Regions from separate parts of the Streptomyces sp. NBC_01237 genome, predicted to be linked through region 1. Evidence: predicted binding sites of a transcription regulator. Region 1 holds the regulator's gene; the other holds the start of a gene.
The links. Region 1 encodes HspR, which represses chaperone genes until heat shock. Its sites were predicted from a motif close to TTGAGNNNNNNNNNCTCAA; they were not measured.
Positions count from the first base shown of each region.

Region 2: the regulator HspR is predicted to act here: its motif matches at 3,590-3,608, upstream of lon (endopeptidase La).

Region 1 covers NZ_CP108508.1:4,224,545-4,231,479, reverse strand. The annotation lists gene dnaK (molecular chaperone DnaK) at 1-804, shown strand, start outside; gene grpE (nucleotide exchange factor GrpE) at 801-1,451, shown strand; gene dnaJ (molecular chaperone DnaJ) at 1,545-2,726, shown strand; gene OG251_RS18535 (heat shock protein transcriptional repressor HspR) at 2,728-3,174, shown strand; gene OG251_RS18530 (helix-turn-helix transcriptional regulator) at 3,284-4,285, opposite strand; gene OG251_RS18525 (hypothetical protein) at 4,396-4,716, shown strand; gene OG251_RS18520 ((2Fe-2S)-binding protein) at 4,713-5,030, shown strand; gene OG251_RS18515 (pyridoxamine 5'-phosphate oxidase family protein) at 5,136-5,537, opposite strand; gene clpB (ATP-dependent chaperone ClpB) at 5,877-6,935, shown strand, end outside.
Region 2 covers NZ_CP108508.1:6,148,473-6,155,407, reverse strand. The annotation lists gene OG251_RS27570 (lysozyme) at 1-111, shown strand, start outside; gene OG251_RS27565 (polysaccharide deacetylase family protein) at 359-1,039, shown strand; gene lon (endopeptidase La) at 1,147-3,567, opposite strand; gene OG251_RS27555 (RNA polymerase sigma factor) at 3,785-4,426, shown strand; gene OG251_RS27550 (zf-HC2 domain-containing protein) at 4,423-5,382, shown strand; gene OG251_RS27545 (ABC transporter ATP-binding protein) at 5,379-6,149, shown strand; gene OG251_RS27540 (hypothetical protein) at 6,146-6,935, shown strand, end outside.

The DNA of each region.
Region 1 (6,935 bases):
CAGGCCGGTGTCCTCAAGGGTGAGGTCAAGGACGTCCTGCTGCTCGACGTCACCCCGCTGTCTCTCGGTATCGAGACCAAGGGCGGCATCATGACGAAGCTCATCGAGCGCAACACGACCATCCCGACCAAGCGCTCCGAGATCTTCACGACGGCCGAGGACAACCAGCCGTCCGTGCAGATCCAGGTCTACCAGGGCGAGCGCGAGATCGCGGCGTACAACAAGAAGCTCGGAATGTTCGAGCTGACCGGTCTGCCGCCGGCCCCGCGTGGTGTGCCGCAGATCGAGGTCGCCTTCGACATCGACGCCAACGGCATCATGCACGTCGCTGCCAAGGACCTCGGCACCGGCAAGGAGCAGAAGATGACCGTCACCGGTGGCTCCTCGCTGCCGAAGGACGAGGTCAACCGGATGCGTGAAGAGGCCGAGCAGTACGCCGACGAGGACCACCGTCGTCGTGAGGCCGCCGAGTCCCGCAACCAGGGCGAGCAGCTCGTCTACCAGACGGAGAAGTTCCTCAAGGACAACGAGGACAAGGTTCCCGCCGATGTGAAGACGGAGGTGGAGACCGCGCTCGGTGAGCTGAAGGAGAAGCTCAAGGGCGAGGACACCGCCGAGATCCGTACCGCCACCGAGAAGGTCGCGGCCGTCTCCCAGAAGCTGGGCCAGGCGATGTACGCCAACGCCGAGGCCGGCGCGACGCCGGGCGCGGACGTGCCGGGCGACGGGGCCAAGGCCGATGACGATGTCGTCGACGCGGAGATCGTGGACGACGAGAAGGACACCAAGGGCGGTGCGGCGTGACCGAGGAGACTCCGGGCTTCGACGAGAAGCCCGACGTCCCCTCCGGCGCCACCTCCGACGACGCCGAGCCGAAGGCCGCCGCTCCCTCCGAGGAGGAGGCGGCGGCCCCGGCCGGGGACGATAACCAGACAGCAGGTCTGACGGCTCAGCTGGACCAGGTCCGCACCGCGCTCGCGGAGCGCACGGCCGACCTCCAGCGGCTCCAGGCCGAATACCAGAACTACCGCCGCCGCGTGGAGCGGGACCGGGTCACGGTCAAGGAGATCGCCTCGGCGAACCTCCTGTCCGAGCTGCTGCCCGTGCTCGACGACGTCGGCCGCGCGCGGGAGCACGGCGAGCTGGTCGGCGGCTTCAAGTCGGTGGCCGAATCGCTGGAGACGACCGTCGCGAAGCTGGGCCTCCAGCAGTTCGGCAAGGAGGGCGAGCCCTTCGACCCGACGATCCACGAGGCCCTGATGCACAGCTATGCGCCGGACGTCACGGAGACGACCTGCGTGGCGATCCTGCAGCCTGGGTATCGCATCGGCGAGCGCACCATCCGCCCCGCGCGGGTGGCCGTCGCCGAGCCGCAGCCGGGTGCCACGCCGGCGGCGGCGAAGGAAGAGAAGGCAGATGACGAGGAGAGCGGTGGCACCGAGGAGGTCTGACATCCCGTCCGACCATCCCGGTGCTCACCGCCCGGCCCAGCGACCGGCCAACAGGCCGGTCGCTCGGCCGATCGTCCGGAAGGAGGGACGTCGATGAGCACGAAGGACTTCGTCGAGAAGGACTACTACAAGGTCCTCGGCGTCCCCAAGGACGCCACCGACGCCGAGATCAAGAAGGCGTACCGCAAGCTCGCCCGCGAGTTCCACCCGGACGCCAACAAGGGCGACGCCAAGGCGGAGTCGCGCTTCAAGGAGATCTCCGAGGCGAACGACGTCCTCGGTGACACCAAGAAGCGCAAGGAGTACGACGAGGCGCGCGCCCTCTTCGGCAACGGTGGCTTCCGCGCCGGTCCCGGTGGCGCGGGAGGCAACTTCGACCTGGGCGACCTCTTCGGCGGCGCCCAGCGGGGCGGCCAGCCCGGTGGCGCGGGCGGGTTCGGCGGCGGTGGCGGTCTGGGCGACGTCTTCGGCGGCCTGTTCAACCGCGGCGGTACGGGCACGCGTGTGCAGCCGCGCCGCGGCCAGGACATCGAGTCCGAGGTGACGCTCAGCTTCACCGAGGCGGTCGACGGGGCCACGGTCCCGCTGCGGATGTCCAGCCAGGCGCCCTGCAAGGCGTGTTCGGGCACCGGCGACAAGAACGGCACCCCGAGGGTCTGCCCGACCTGCGTCGGCACCGGCCAGGTCTCGCGCGGCAGCGGCGGCGGCTTCTCGCTCACCGACCCCTGTGTGGACTGCAAGGGCCGGGGCCTCATCGCCCAGGACCCCTGCGAGGTCTGCAAGGGCAGCGGCCGGGCGAAGTCGGCCCGCACCATGCAGGTCAGGATTCCCGCGGGCGTCCTGGACGGCCAGCGGATCCGGCTGCGCGGCAAGGGCAGCCCGGGGGAGCGCGGCGGTCCGGCCGGCGACCTCTATGTCGTCGTCCATGTCGACGCCCACCCGGTCTTCGGCCGCAAGGGCGACAACCTCACCGTCACCGTGCCCGTCACCTTCACGGAGGCGGCGCTCGGCGGCGAGGTCAAGGTCCCCACGCTCGGCGGACCCGCGGTCACCCTGAAGCTTCCGGCCGGCACCCCCAACGGGCGTACGATGCGGGCCCGCGGAAAGGGCGCGGTACGCAAGGACGGCACTCGCGGCGACCTGCTGGTCACCGTCGAGGTGGATGTGCCCACGGACCTCCCGCAGGAGGCCAGGGACGCGCTGGAGACCTACCGGAAGGCGACCGCGGACCAGGACCCGCGGGCGGAGCTGTTCCAGGCTGCGAAGGGAGCTTGAGATGGACGGCCGTCGACGTAATCCGTATCGGCTGACCGATGAATCACCTGTGTACGTGATCTCGATCGCGGCCCAGCTCTCGGGCCTCCACCCGCAGACGCTGCGTCAGTACGACCGTCTCGGCCTCGTCTCCCCGGACCGCACGGCCGGGCGCGGCAGGCGCTACTCGGCCCGCGACATCGAGCTGCTGCGCACCGTGCAGCAGCTGTCGCAGGACGAGGGCATCAACCTGGCCGGCATCAAACGCATCATCGAGCTGGAGAACCAGGTCGCCGCCCTCCAGCAGCGCGTCGCCGAGCTCTCGGCGGCGGTGGACGGCGCGGCGGTCGCCATGCAGCAGCGCGAGGCGCAGGTGCATGCCTCGTACCGCCGTGATCTGGTGCCGTACCAGGACGTGCAGCACACCAGCGCGCTGGTGGTCTGGCGGCCGAAGAAGCCGAAGGACTGATGCGGGTGGCGCCGCGAGGCGTCGCTCCGGAGCTCGTGCGTGAACCGCAGGGCCCGTCACCCGGGAGTCCACTTCCGGGAGGCGGGCCCTGCGGCGCGCTCCGGGGCGTTCAGGAGTCCTGGTCGAGGATTCCCGACCGGGCGATCAGATAGCCGAGCTGGGCCCGGCTGCTGCTGCCCAGGGCGGCGGAGAGCTTGGCGACGTGCGCCCGGCAGGTCCGGACGTTCATGCCCAGACGCCGGGCGATGGAGTCGTCCACATGGCCCTCGACGAGCAGTTGCGCGATGGAGCGCTGGACCCCGCTGATGCCCTTGGGCGTCGGTTCGTACTTGACTTCCTCCCGCAGCGGCGCGGCGCGGCTCCACAGCTGCTCGAAGACCTTGGCCAGGTACTGCACGAGCCCGGGGTGGCGCAGTTCGAGCGCCACTCGGCGGTCGTCCGTGGCGGGGATGAAGGCGACGGTGTGGTCGAAGATCATCAGCCGTTCGATGAGCTCTTCGAGGGTGCGGATTTCGACCTTGCCCGCTGTCATGCGGTCCGCGTACGTCAGGGTGCCGTGGCTGTGGCGGATGGTGTGCTGGTAGAGCGAGCGCATGCCGACGCCGCGTTCGGCGAGCATGTTCCCGCGCTCCACGGCGATGTTGAGGGTGCCCTCGCTGCGGCCGCCGCCCGGCTGGATGGTCAGGACCTCCGACCGGCACTCGGCCATGGCGAGCTCGATGGAGGCGTTGATCCGGTCGATTCCCTCAAGCACCGTGATCGCGTGCGTGGTGGGTGTCTGGGCGCTGATGGCCATGAACGGTTCGAAGGTGTCGGTCAGCTCGACGGAGAGCTGTCTGCGGGCCTGGATCTCCCGCTCGATCGGATGGAGCCGCTGCGTCAGCGCGGCGGACGGCGGTACCGGCCGGAGCCAGGCGTCGTCGGCCGGATCCGGATGAAGCAGGGCGAACTCCAGCAGACAGGGCGCGGCCGCCACTTCGGAGCGGGCGATCTTGCCCACGCTCAGCGCGCTGGCGTAGAGCCGTATCCCCTCCTCGCACAGGGCGGTGACAGAGTGGGGATGTGTCGTATTTGTGCTGTTTATTGTCAATTCTCCACCCCCCAGGAACATGAAACTACAGGAACATGATGCATCGATCCTGTGGCATTGACGTGCCTGAATGAGCCATCGTCTTGTCATGCGGGGGAGAGGAAACCTTGGAAGTGAGGACGAAGCCGACTATGGGTAGCAAAATGCTTCGCTCGGCGCTTGCCGCGGCCTTCTCCGCTGGGCTGGCGATCGGAGCGATCAGTATCCAGGACCTGGTCTGGGACAGTGCGCCCACCGACACGGCAGGCGCGCAGACGCAGGCCGCACCCCCGCCGGATCTGGTGTGGGACATCGCGCCGACCGGGGCGAAGGCCTCGTACGTCCGGGCCCTGCCCCCGCCGGACCTGGTGTGGGACGTGGCGCCGGTCGGATCGAAGCCGGCGCAGGCCCGGGACGTGGCACCGCCCGACCTGGTGTGGGACATCGCGCCACGAGCGACGGCGCAGGCATGATCCCCCCGGACGACCGCACCTTCCGGCGGGAAATGGCCACGGCCTACCGCTCAGGGTGGCATTTCATCGATCTGCTCACGGCACTCCCCCACCGTGGCGATTCGTTGATGGTCACCCTGTTCGGAGAGCCGATCGTCGTGGTGATGGAGGAGGACGAGGGCGTCCGCGCCTATCGCTGTCTCCGTCGGCCCCGCGGTGCCCCGCAGCCGGTCCGCTGTGCCGTGAGGTACGGCATGATTTTCGTCAATCTCGACCAGCGTGATCATGAGCTGTTCGAAACAGAAGCCATCTCCGCCACCCCCCGCAGTGCCTGAGCGATTCCCCCGTCGTTCCATATCGCTCAGGCGCTTCCCCCACACAGCGGCGCCACCGTGACCTGAACACGGTGGCGCCGTTGTGCTGTTCCGCCGCGGGCTGGCTCAGGCCCTGCCGAGCGCCCGGTCCAGGGCGATCTCGATGACGACCCGGTCGGCGCTGGGCTTCGGCGTGCGCTCGTAGCGCTCCGTGTAGCGGCGTACCGCGTCGTCGACGCTGTCCTGGTCCATGCGGATCGTCGCGCGGCCCTCCAGCGTCGCCCAGCGGGCGCGGTGCGTCTGGCAGACGGCGACCCGTGCCCCGTCCGGGCCCGCGGCCAGGATGTTGGCGACCTTGCGGCTGTTCTTGTTGGTGATGACGCGGGCGAGCCCCGCCCCGGGGTCGTAGGTCACGCCGACGGGCACCACGTGCGGGGTGCCGTTCGGGCGGAGCGTCGTCAGGGTGCACAGATGGCGCTCGCGCCAGAAGGCCAGGTACTCGGGGCTGGGATCGCGTACGTCGGGCATGCCCGAAGCGTAGGCGCCCGAGGGGGCGTGCTGCGGTGGCGGGCCGGGGTGGTGAAAGGTTCACTCGGATCAGGGCCCGGAACGGAACAGCGCCGGGGCGGCCGGGGACGGACCGGAGCCGGGACCGGCGGTGCCGGGCGCGCATATGTGTCCTCGGCCGAAGGGTGGCACACGCCGGGGTACGGCTTCAGGCCGAAGTGCGACACGGGCCGGGGTACGTCTTCAGGCTTGAGTGGAATAGACTCAACTTTGTACACGTTGACTCAGTCAATAGCGGCCGGGCGCTGCCCGGTCCCCGCCGGACCCGAGAAGCACCACCGCAAGGAGGAGAGAGCGCACGTGGACGCCGAGCTGACCAACAAGAGCCGGGACGCCCTCAACGCGGCCACCAGCAGGGCCGTGAAGGACGGGCACCCCGACCTGACCCCCGGGCATCTGCTGCTCGCGCTGCTCGAGGGCGAGGACAACGAGAACGTCATCGACCTGCTGGCCGCCGTCGACGCCGACCAGGTCGCCGTGCGCGCCGCGACCGAGAAGCTGCTGGCCGCACAGCCCAGCGTCACCGGGTCCACCGTCGCGCCGCCGCAGCCCAACCGTGAGCTCCTCGCGGTCATCGCGGACGCCGCGCAGCAGGCCAAGGAGCTGGGCGACGAGTATCTGTCCACCGAACATCTGCTGATCGGCATCGCGGCCAAGGGCGGCCGTGCCGGTGAGATCCTCGGTGAGCAGGGGGCCAGTGCGAAGAAGCTGCTGGACGCGTTCGAGACGAGCAGGGGAGGGCGCCGGGTGACCACACCGGACCCGGAGGGCCAGTACAAGGCGCTGGAGAAGTTCGGCACCGATTTCACGGCCGCCGCACGCGAGGGCAAGCTCGATCCGGTCATCGGGCGTGACCAGGAGATCCGCCGCGTCGTCCAGGTCCTGTCCCGCCGCACGAAGAACAACCCCGTGCTCATCGGTGAGCCCGGTGTCGGCAAGACCGCCGTCGTCGAAGGTCTCGCCCAGCGCATCGTCAAGGGCGACGTACCCGAGAGCCTGAAGAACAAGCGCCTCGTCTCCCTCGACCTGGGGGCGATGGTCGCGGGTGCGAAGTACCGCGGCGAATTCGAGGAGCGCCTGAAGACCGTCCTCTCCGAGATCAAGGAGAGCGGCGGCCAGATCATCACGTTCATCGACGAGCTGCACACCGTCGTGGGCGCCGGCGCGGGCGGCGACTCCGCCATGGACGCGGGCAACATGCTCAAGCCGATGCTGGCCCGCGGCGAGCTGCGGATGGTCGGCGCCACCACGCTGGACGAGTACCGCGAGCGCATCGAGAAGGACCCGGCCCTGGAGCGCCGCTTCCAGCAGGTCCTGGTCGCCGAGCCGTCCGTCGAGGACACCATCGCGATCCTGCGC
Region 2 (6,935 bases), 1.9 Mb from region 1:
GGCTGGGGCTTCTACACGATGTGGCAGTACACCTCGTCCGGCCCGACGGTCGGCGACCACAACCGCTTCAACGGCGCCCTCGACCGCGTACAGGCGCTGGCCAACGGCTGACCGCCCCCGAGGGAACCGCACGACCGAGCCCCGGTGACAGCAGGTGTCACCGGGGCTCCGCGCTGCGCGCACCCCGCTATGAACACCATGTATACGTGCTGTGTATAGTCCTGGCCGTACCGCACGAGTGTGCGGATCTACGTTCATGGAGGAGTGACCTGCCTTGCCCAGGAAGACGAAGTCGTTCGGTACCGGGTTGGCTGCCGTCCTTGTGACCGCGCTCACGCTCACACTGAGCGGCTGCTCGATGGAGACGACCGCTCCGGGCTCGGCACGTCAGGACGCCGCATCCGACGCCAAGGGCTCGTTCGGCCCGGTGGACTGCCGCAAGGCCAAGTGCATAGCGCTCACCTTCGACGCCGGTCCGGCGAAGGACACCCCGCGTCTCCTGGACATCCTCAAGGAGAAGAAGGTGCACGCCACCTTCTTCCTGCTCGGCAGGGACCACGTCCTCAAGCACCCCGACACCGTGCAGCGCATCGAGGACGAGGGCCACGAGGTGGCCAACCACACCTGGTCGCACGAGATCCTCACGGACAAGAAGCCCGACGAGATACGCGCCGAGCTGAAGAAGACCCAGGACGCCATCGCGAAGATCACCGGGAAGAAGCCCCGGCTGATGCGTCCGCCGCAGGGCCGCACCGACGACACGGTCTCCGAGATCAGCAAGGACCTGGGGCTCTCGCAGATCCTCTGGAGCGCCACCGCCAAGGACTACTCGACGAACGACTCCGCGCTGATCAAGAAGCGGATACTCGACCAGGCGGGCAAGGACGGCATCATCCTGCTCCACGACATCTACAAGGGCACCGTGCCGGCCGTGCCGGGCATCATCGACGCGCTCCAGAAGAAGGGCTACACCTTCGTGACGGTCCCCGAGCTGATGGCCCCCGCCACCCCGGAGCCGGGCACCATCTACCGCCCCTAGCAGGCACCGATGTCCGCACGCGGAACGGCCCGCCCCCCGTTGACTCGGGTGGGCGGGCCGTCCGTACCGGCCGCGCACCTGGTGCCACGCCCGTCACGCCGTGGCACCTAGGCGGCTGCCGGGATCCTCTCCTCGACCCTGGCCGAGGCCGGGGCGAGGGCGATCTCCAGCACCTGGCGGACATCGGTCACCGGGTGGACCTCCAGCGTGTCGAGGACCTCGGCGGGGACGTCGTCCAGATCGGCCTCGTTCCGCTTGGGGATCACCACGGTGGTGATGCCCGCGCGGTGGGCCGCCAGGAGCTTCTGCTTCAGACCTCCGATCGGCAGCACCCGTCCGGTCAGCGACACCTCGCCGGTCATCGCCACATCCGTGCGGACCAGCCGCCCGGAGAGCAGCGAGGCCAGCGCCGTCGTCATGGTGATACCGGCACTGGGCCCGTCCTTGGGGACCGCGCCCGCCGGGAAGTGGATGTGCGCGCCGCGGTCCTTGAGGTCCGCGACCGGCAGTTCCAGTTCCGCGCCGTGGGACCGCAGGAAGCTCAGCGCGATCTGCGCCGATTCCTTCATGACGTCGCCCAGCTGACCGGTGAGGGTCAGCCCGGACGCCCCGGTCTCCGGGTCGGCCAGCGACGCCTCCACGTACAGCACGTCACCGCCGGCTCCGGTCACCGCGAGTCCGGTGGCCACGCCCGGCACCGCGGTACGGCGCTCGGCCGGGTCCTGGGCGGACTCGGGGACGTGGTGCGGCCGCCCGATCAGACCGCGCAGATCCGTCTCGGTCACCGTGAACGGCAGCTCCCGGTCGCCCAGTTCGTGCTGGGCCGCGACCTTGCGGAGCAGCCGGGCGACGGCGCGTTCCAGGTTCCGTACGCCCGCTTCACGGGTGTACTCGCCCGCCAGCCTGCGCAGCGCGGACTCGTCGAGGCCGACCTCGTCCTTCTCCAGACCGGCCCGCTCCAGCTGGCGCGGGAGCAGGTGGTCACGGGCGATGACGACCTTCTCGTCCTCGGTGTAGCCGTCGAGCCGGACCAGCTCCATCCGGTCCAGCAGCGCCTCCGGGATGGCTTCCAGCACATTGGCCGTGGCCAGGAACACCACGTCGCTGAGGTCGAGTTCGACCTCCAGGTAGTGATCGCGGAAGGTGTGGTTCTGGGCCGGGTCCAGGACTTCGAGGAGGGCGGCGGCCGGGTCGCCCCGGAAGTCGGAGCCGACCTTGTCGATCTCGTCGAGCAGGACGACCGGGTTCATCGAGCCGGCCTCCTTGATGGCCCGCACGATGCGTCCGGGGAGCGCGCCCACGTAGGTACGCCGGTGGCCCCGGATCTCCGCCTCGTCCCGGACACCGCCGAGCGCGACGCGGACGAACTTGCGGCCCATGGCGTGCGCGACGGACTCACCGAGCGAGGTCTTGCCGACGCCGGGAGGGCCCACGAGCGCGAGCACGGCACCGCCGCGCCGCCCGCCGACCACTCCGAGCCCCCGGTCGGCACGCCGCTTGCGCACCGCGAGGTACTCGGTGATCCGTTCCTTCACGTCCGCCAGGCCGGCGTGCTCGGCGTCCAGGATCTCCCGCGCGCCGCGGATGTCGTAGGCGTCCTCGGTGCGCTCGGTCCAGGGAAGTTCGAGAACGGTGTCCAGCCAGGTCCGGATCCAGGAACCCTCCGGGCTCTGGTCGGAGGATCGCTCCAGCTTGTCGACCTCCTTGAGCGCGGCCTCGCGGACGTGCCCGGGAAGGTCGGCGGCCTCGACACGGGCCCGGTAGTCGTCGGACTCGTCCTCCGGGTCGCCGTTGAGCTCGGAGAGCTCCTTGCGCACGGCGTCGAGCTGACGCCGCAGCAGGAATTCGCGCTGCTGCTTGTCGACGCCCTCCTGGACGTCCTTGGCGATGGACTCGGCCACGTCCTGCTCGGCGAGGTGCTCACCGAGCCACTGGATGGCGAGCTTCAGCCGGGCGACCGCGTCCGTCGTCTCCAGCAGCTGGACCTTCTGCGCGGTGGCCAGGAAGGGCGAGTAGCCGGAATTGTCCGCCAGCGCGGAGATGTCCTCGATCTGCTGGACCCGGTCCACGACCTGCCAGGCCCCGCGCTTCTTCAGCCAGCTGGTGGCGAGCGCCTTGTACTCCTTGACGAGCTCCGCCGCGGAGCCGGGCAGCGGGTCGGGCACGACCACGTCGATCCGGGTGCCCTCCACCCACAGCGCTCCGCCGGGACCACTCGTCCCGGCCCCGATCCGCACCCGGTCACGGGCCCGGATGAGCGCGCCCGGGTCGCCGTCCGACAGACGGCCGACCTGCTCGACGGTGCCGAGGACGCCGGTCCCCGTGTACGTCCCGTCGATCCTCGGCACCAGCAGCACCTCGGGCTTGCCGTCGCCCGGACGCGCGGCGGCCTGAGCGGCCTCGACGGCGGCCCGCACCTCCGCGTCCGACAGATCCAGCGGCACCACCATTCCGGGCAGTACGACTTCGTCGTCGAGCGGCAGCACGGGCAGGTCGATCGTTGTGAACGCCTTGGACTCCGTAGTCATGATCTCCCCTTCGGCAGGCAAGTTGAGCTATGTGGACTCAATGCACCTGAGCGGCCAATTGTTCCCCAGCCGGTGTTCGCTCTGAGCGATCGGCCGCTGCCGCTGCCCGCGCGCCGCCCTGCCTCAGCACTTCCCGTGCCTCCGTACCGGGTGCAACACCCGAGGAGCCTCCCGCCTTCCATGAACCGGATACGGTCCGGCCGTCGATAGGGAGGGTGTGAGGCTGTTGCGCCCTGCGGGGGAGGGCCCGGGACACCGGGACGACGGGATCGACGAGGACGACGGGCACCGTGCGGACGGGAGGGACGAGGACGCGGCGCTGCTGCGGGCGGTCGCGCGGGGGGACGCGGTGGCCCTGGGCACGCTGTACGACCGGCACTCCGGCTGGCTCCACGCCCGGCTGAGCCGCCGGTGCCCGGACGCCGAGACCGTGCGGGAGGTGCTTCAGGACACCTTCGTGGCCGTCTGGCGGTCCGCCGGAACGCACCGGGGCGGCCCGGCGGGCGGCTGGCTGTGGGTGATCGCCGCCCGTCGGCTCGTCGACGCCCAGCGGGCCGCCGCCCGGCTGGACCGGCCCGCAGACACGGGGTGGAGCACCACCGTGCCCTCCACCGAGGAACGGGTGCTGGCCGGACTGGAGTACGGGGACGTGGGCGACGCGCTCGACCGGATCCCGCCCGAGCTGGGCGAGGTGCTGCGCGCGACGGTCGTCGACGGCCTGACGACCCGGGAGGCCGCGCGGCTGCTCGGCATCCCCGAAGGCACGGTCAAGACCCGCGCGATGCGGGCCAGACGCGAACTGCGCGCCGCCCTGGCCCGGCCGGCGCCGAACGACGCCCCACTGGGAGGCACGGCATGAGGCACGGCAGGACATCGCGAGCTGCCACGAACGCGGGCCGGCACGTGGGCCAGGACGCGGCGGCACGGTACGCGGACGGCACCGCGTCCGGGACGGCCGCCCGGTCGCTGGAGGAACACATCGAGGTCTGCGGGACCTGCGCGGCCCGCGTGTCGTCGGCGGTCCGGGCCCGGGGCGCGGCGGCGGCGGTACTGGCCGACGTCCGGGCGGCGGTGCTGACCGCGGCACTCGCCGAGCCCGGTGGGGCCCACGAGGTGCGTGGGGCCGGTGAGGCGGTCGCCGCGCCGCCGATCGCTCCGATCGCCCGGATCGCTCCGATCGCCCGGGTCCCCGCCGTCGCCCGGGTCCTCTGGGCCGCGGGCCCCGCCCTGCGCGGGCCCTGGCTGCTGGCGCTCGTGCTGGTGGCCGTGGGGGCGGTGGCCCTGGCGTACGGGGCGGGGCTCGGAGCCGCGGCGCGTCCACTGCTGCTCGTGACCGCGCCGGTGCTCCCGCTCGCCGGGGTCCTCGTCTCGTACGGACGGCATGCCGACCCCCTGCACGAGATCGCCGCCTCGACCCCGTCCGGCGGGGTGGGGCTGCTGCTGACCAGGTCCGCGGCCGTGCTCGGGGTGAGCATTCCGGCGCTGACCTGCGCCGGTGCGCTGCTGCCCGCCTCCGCGGGCGGGCCCGGTGCCGCGGCGTGGCTGCTGCCCGGGCTGGCGATGACCCTCGCGGCGCTCGCCCTCGGCTCGTACATCGGCTGCCGCGCGGGCGCCTCGGCCGTCGCGGCGGGCTGGGCCGCCGCGGTCGTCCTGCCCACCATCAGCGCGGCGCCGGGGGGCGCCGCGCTGGTGGCCGGGGCAGCCCCGTACTTCGCGGGGCCGGGCATCCAGGGCTGCTGGGCGGCCGCCGCCCTCGTATGCGCGGCGCTGATCGCCGTACGCCGTAGATCCTTCGACCATCTGGAGACGTCGTGAGCGTAAAGGTCACCGGACTGACCGTCCGGCACCGCAGGAAGGCAGTGCTGGACGCCGTCGACCTGGACTTCGCGCCGGGTGTGCACGGCCTGCTCGGGCCGAACGGCGCGGGCAAGACCTCGCTGATCCGGGTCCTGGCGACCGTGGCGGCCCCCGCCGAAGGCCGGGTGGAACTGCTCGGCGACGAGGTGGGCGCGGCGTCGGACCACCGCGGCAGGTCGGCGGTGCGGCGCAGGCTCGGATATCTGCCGCAGGAGTTCGGCCACTACCCCGGCTTCACGGTCCGCGAGTTCATCGCCTATGTGGCCTGGCTCAAGGAGATGGACGGGGCGCGGGTGGCGTCGGCCGTGGAACGCGCCGTGGAACGCGTGGGTCTGGCGGACCGGATCGACACGAAGGTGAAGACGCTGTCCGGGGGCATGATCCGGCGCGTCGGTATCGCCCAGGCCATCGTCAACGAACCGGCGCTGCTGCTGCTCGACGAGCCGACCGCCGGGCTGGACCCGGAACAGCGGGTCGAGTTCCGGGCGCTGCTGCGGGAGCTGGGAGAGACGTCCACCGTGATCGTGTCCACGCATCTGGTCGAGGACGTCGCCGCCGCCTGCACCGATGTGACGCTGATCGAGACCGGCCGGATCGCCTACCGGGGCACGACCGCGCAGCTCATCGAGCTGGGCGGCGAGCCGGACGGGCTCGGCGGCAACCCCATCGAGCGTGGCTACACCGCCGCCCTGCGCGCCCACCGTACGGAGGTGGCGGCCGCATGACGGACACCATGAGCCCGCCGGAGCCCACCGGTGCGGCCCCCTCACCCGCGCCGCGGCCCGCTCCGCACGCCGCCCGGTCCGTGCTCCGCGCCGAGCTGCGGCGCGGCTCCGTCCCGTGGACGGGACCCGTCGTCGCCCTGGCCGTCCTGGTCCCGATGGTGAACAAGGCGGACGAGTGGCAGGGGAGCTGGGGTGAGACCCAGGGGCTGCTGCACTCGGCCGCCACGCTGATCGCGGGGCCGCTCGCCGCTGCCGCGGGCTGCTGGCAGGGCGGCCGCGAGCACCGGCGCCGGACCGCCGGGCTCTGGCTGTCGGTGCCCCGCGGCCAGCCGGCTCAGCTGATGATGGCGGCCCTGCCCGTCGCGCTGTGGGCGGCCGTCGGCTATCTCGTCGCGCTGGCCGGGGTGTCCGCGGCGACCTGGCCGTACACCGGGGCGGGCGGCCCGTCGGCCGCGGTCGCCGTCACCGACCTCTGCGCGCTGGTGTCCCTGACCTTCGTGGGCTTCGTGGTGGGGCGGGTGTGCCGGTGGCGGCTGACCGCGCCGGTGCTCGCGGCGGCCGGGTACGTCGGCCTGGGCGCCCCGTCCTATCTGTCGTCCGACGCCCGGTTCCTGAATCCCGCCCAGCAGTTCGAGCTGCACGGGACCGTACCCGTCTGGTGGTTCGCCCCCGTCATGGTGCTCTGGGTGGGCGGCCTCGCGCTCGCGCCGGTGCTCGGATACGCGGCCCGGCGCCGGTACCTCGCTCTGGTGCCGCTCGCCGTGGCGGCCTCGGTGGCGCCGCTGA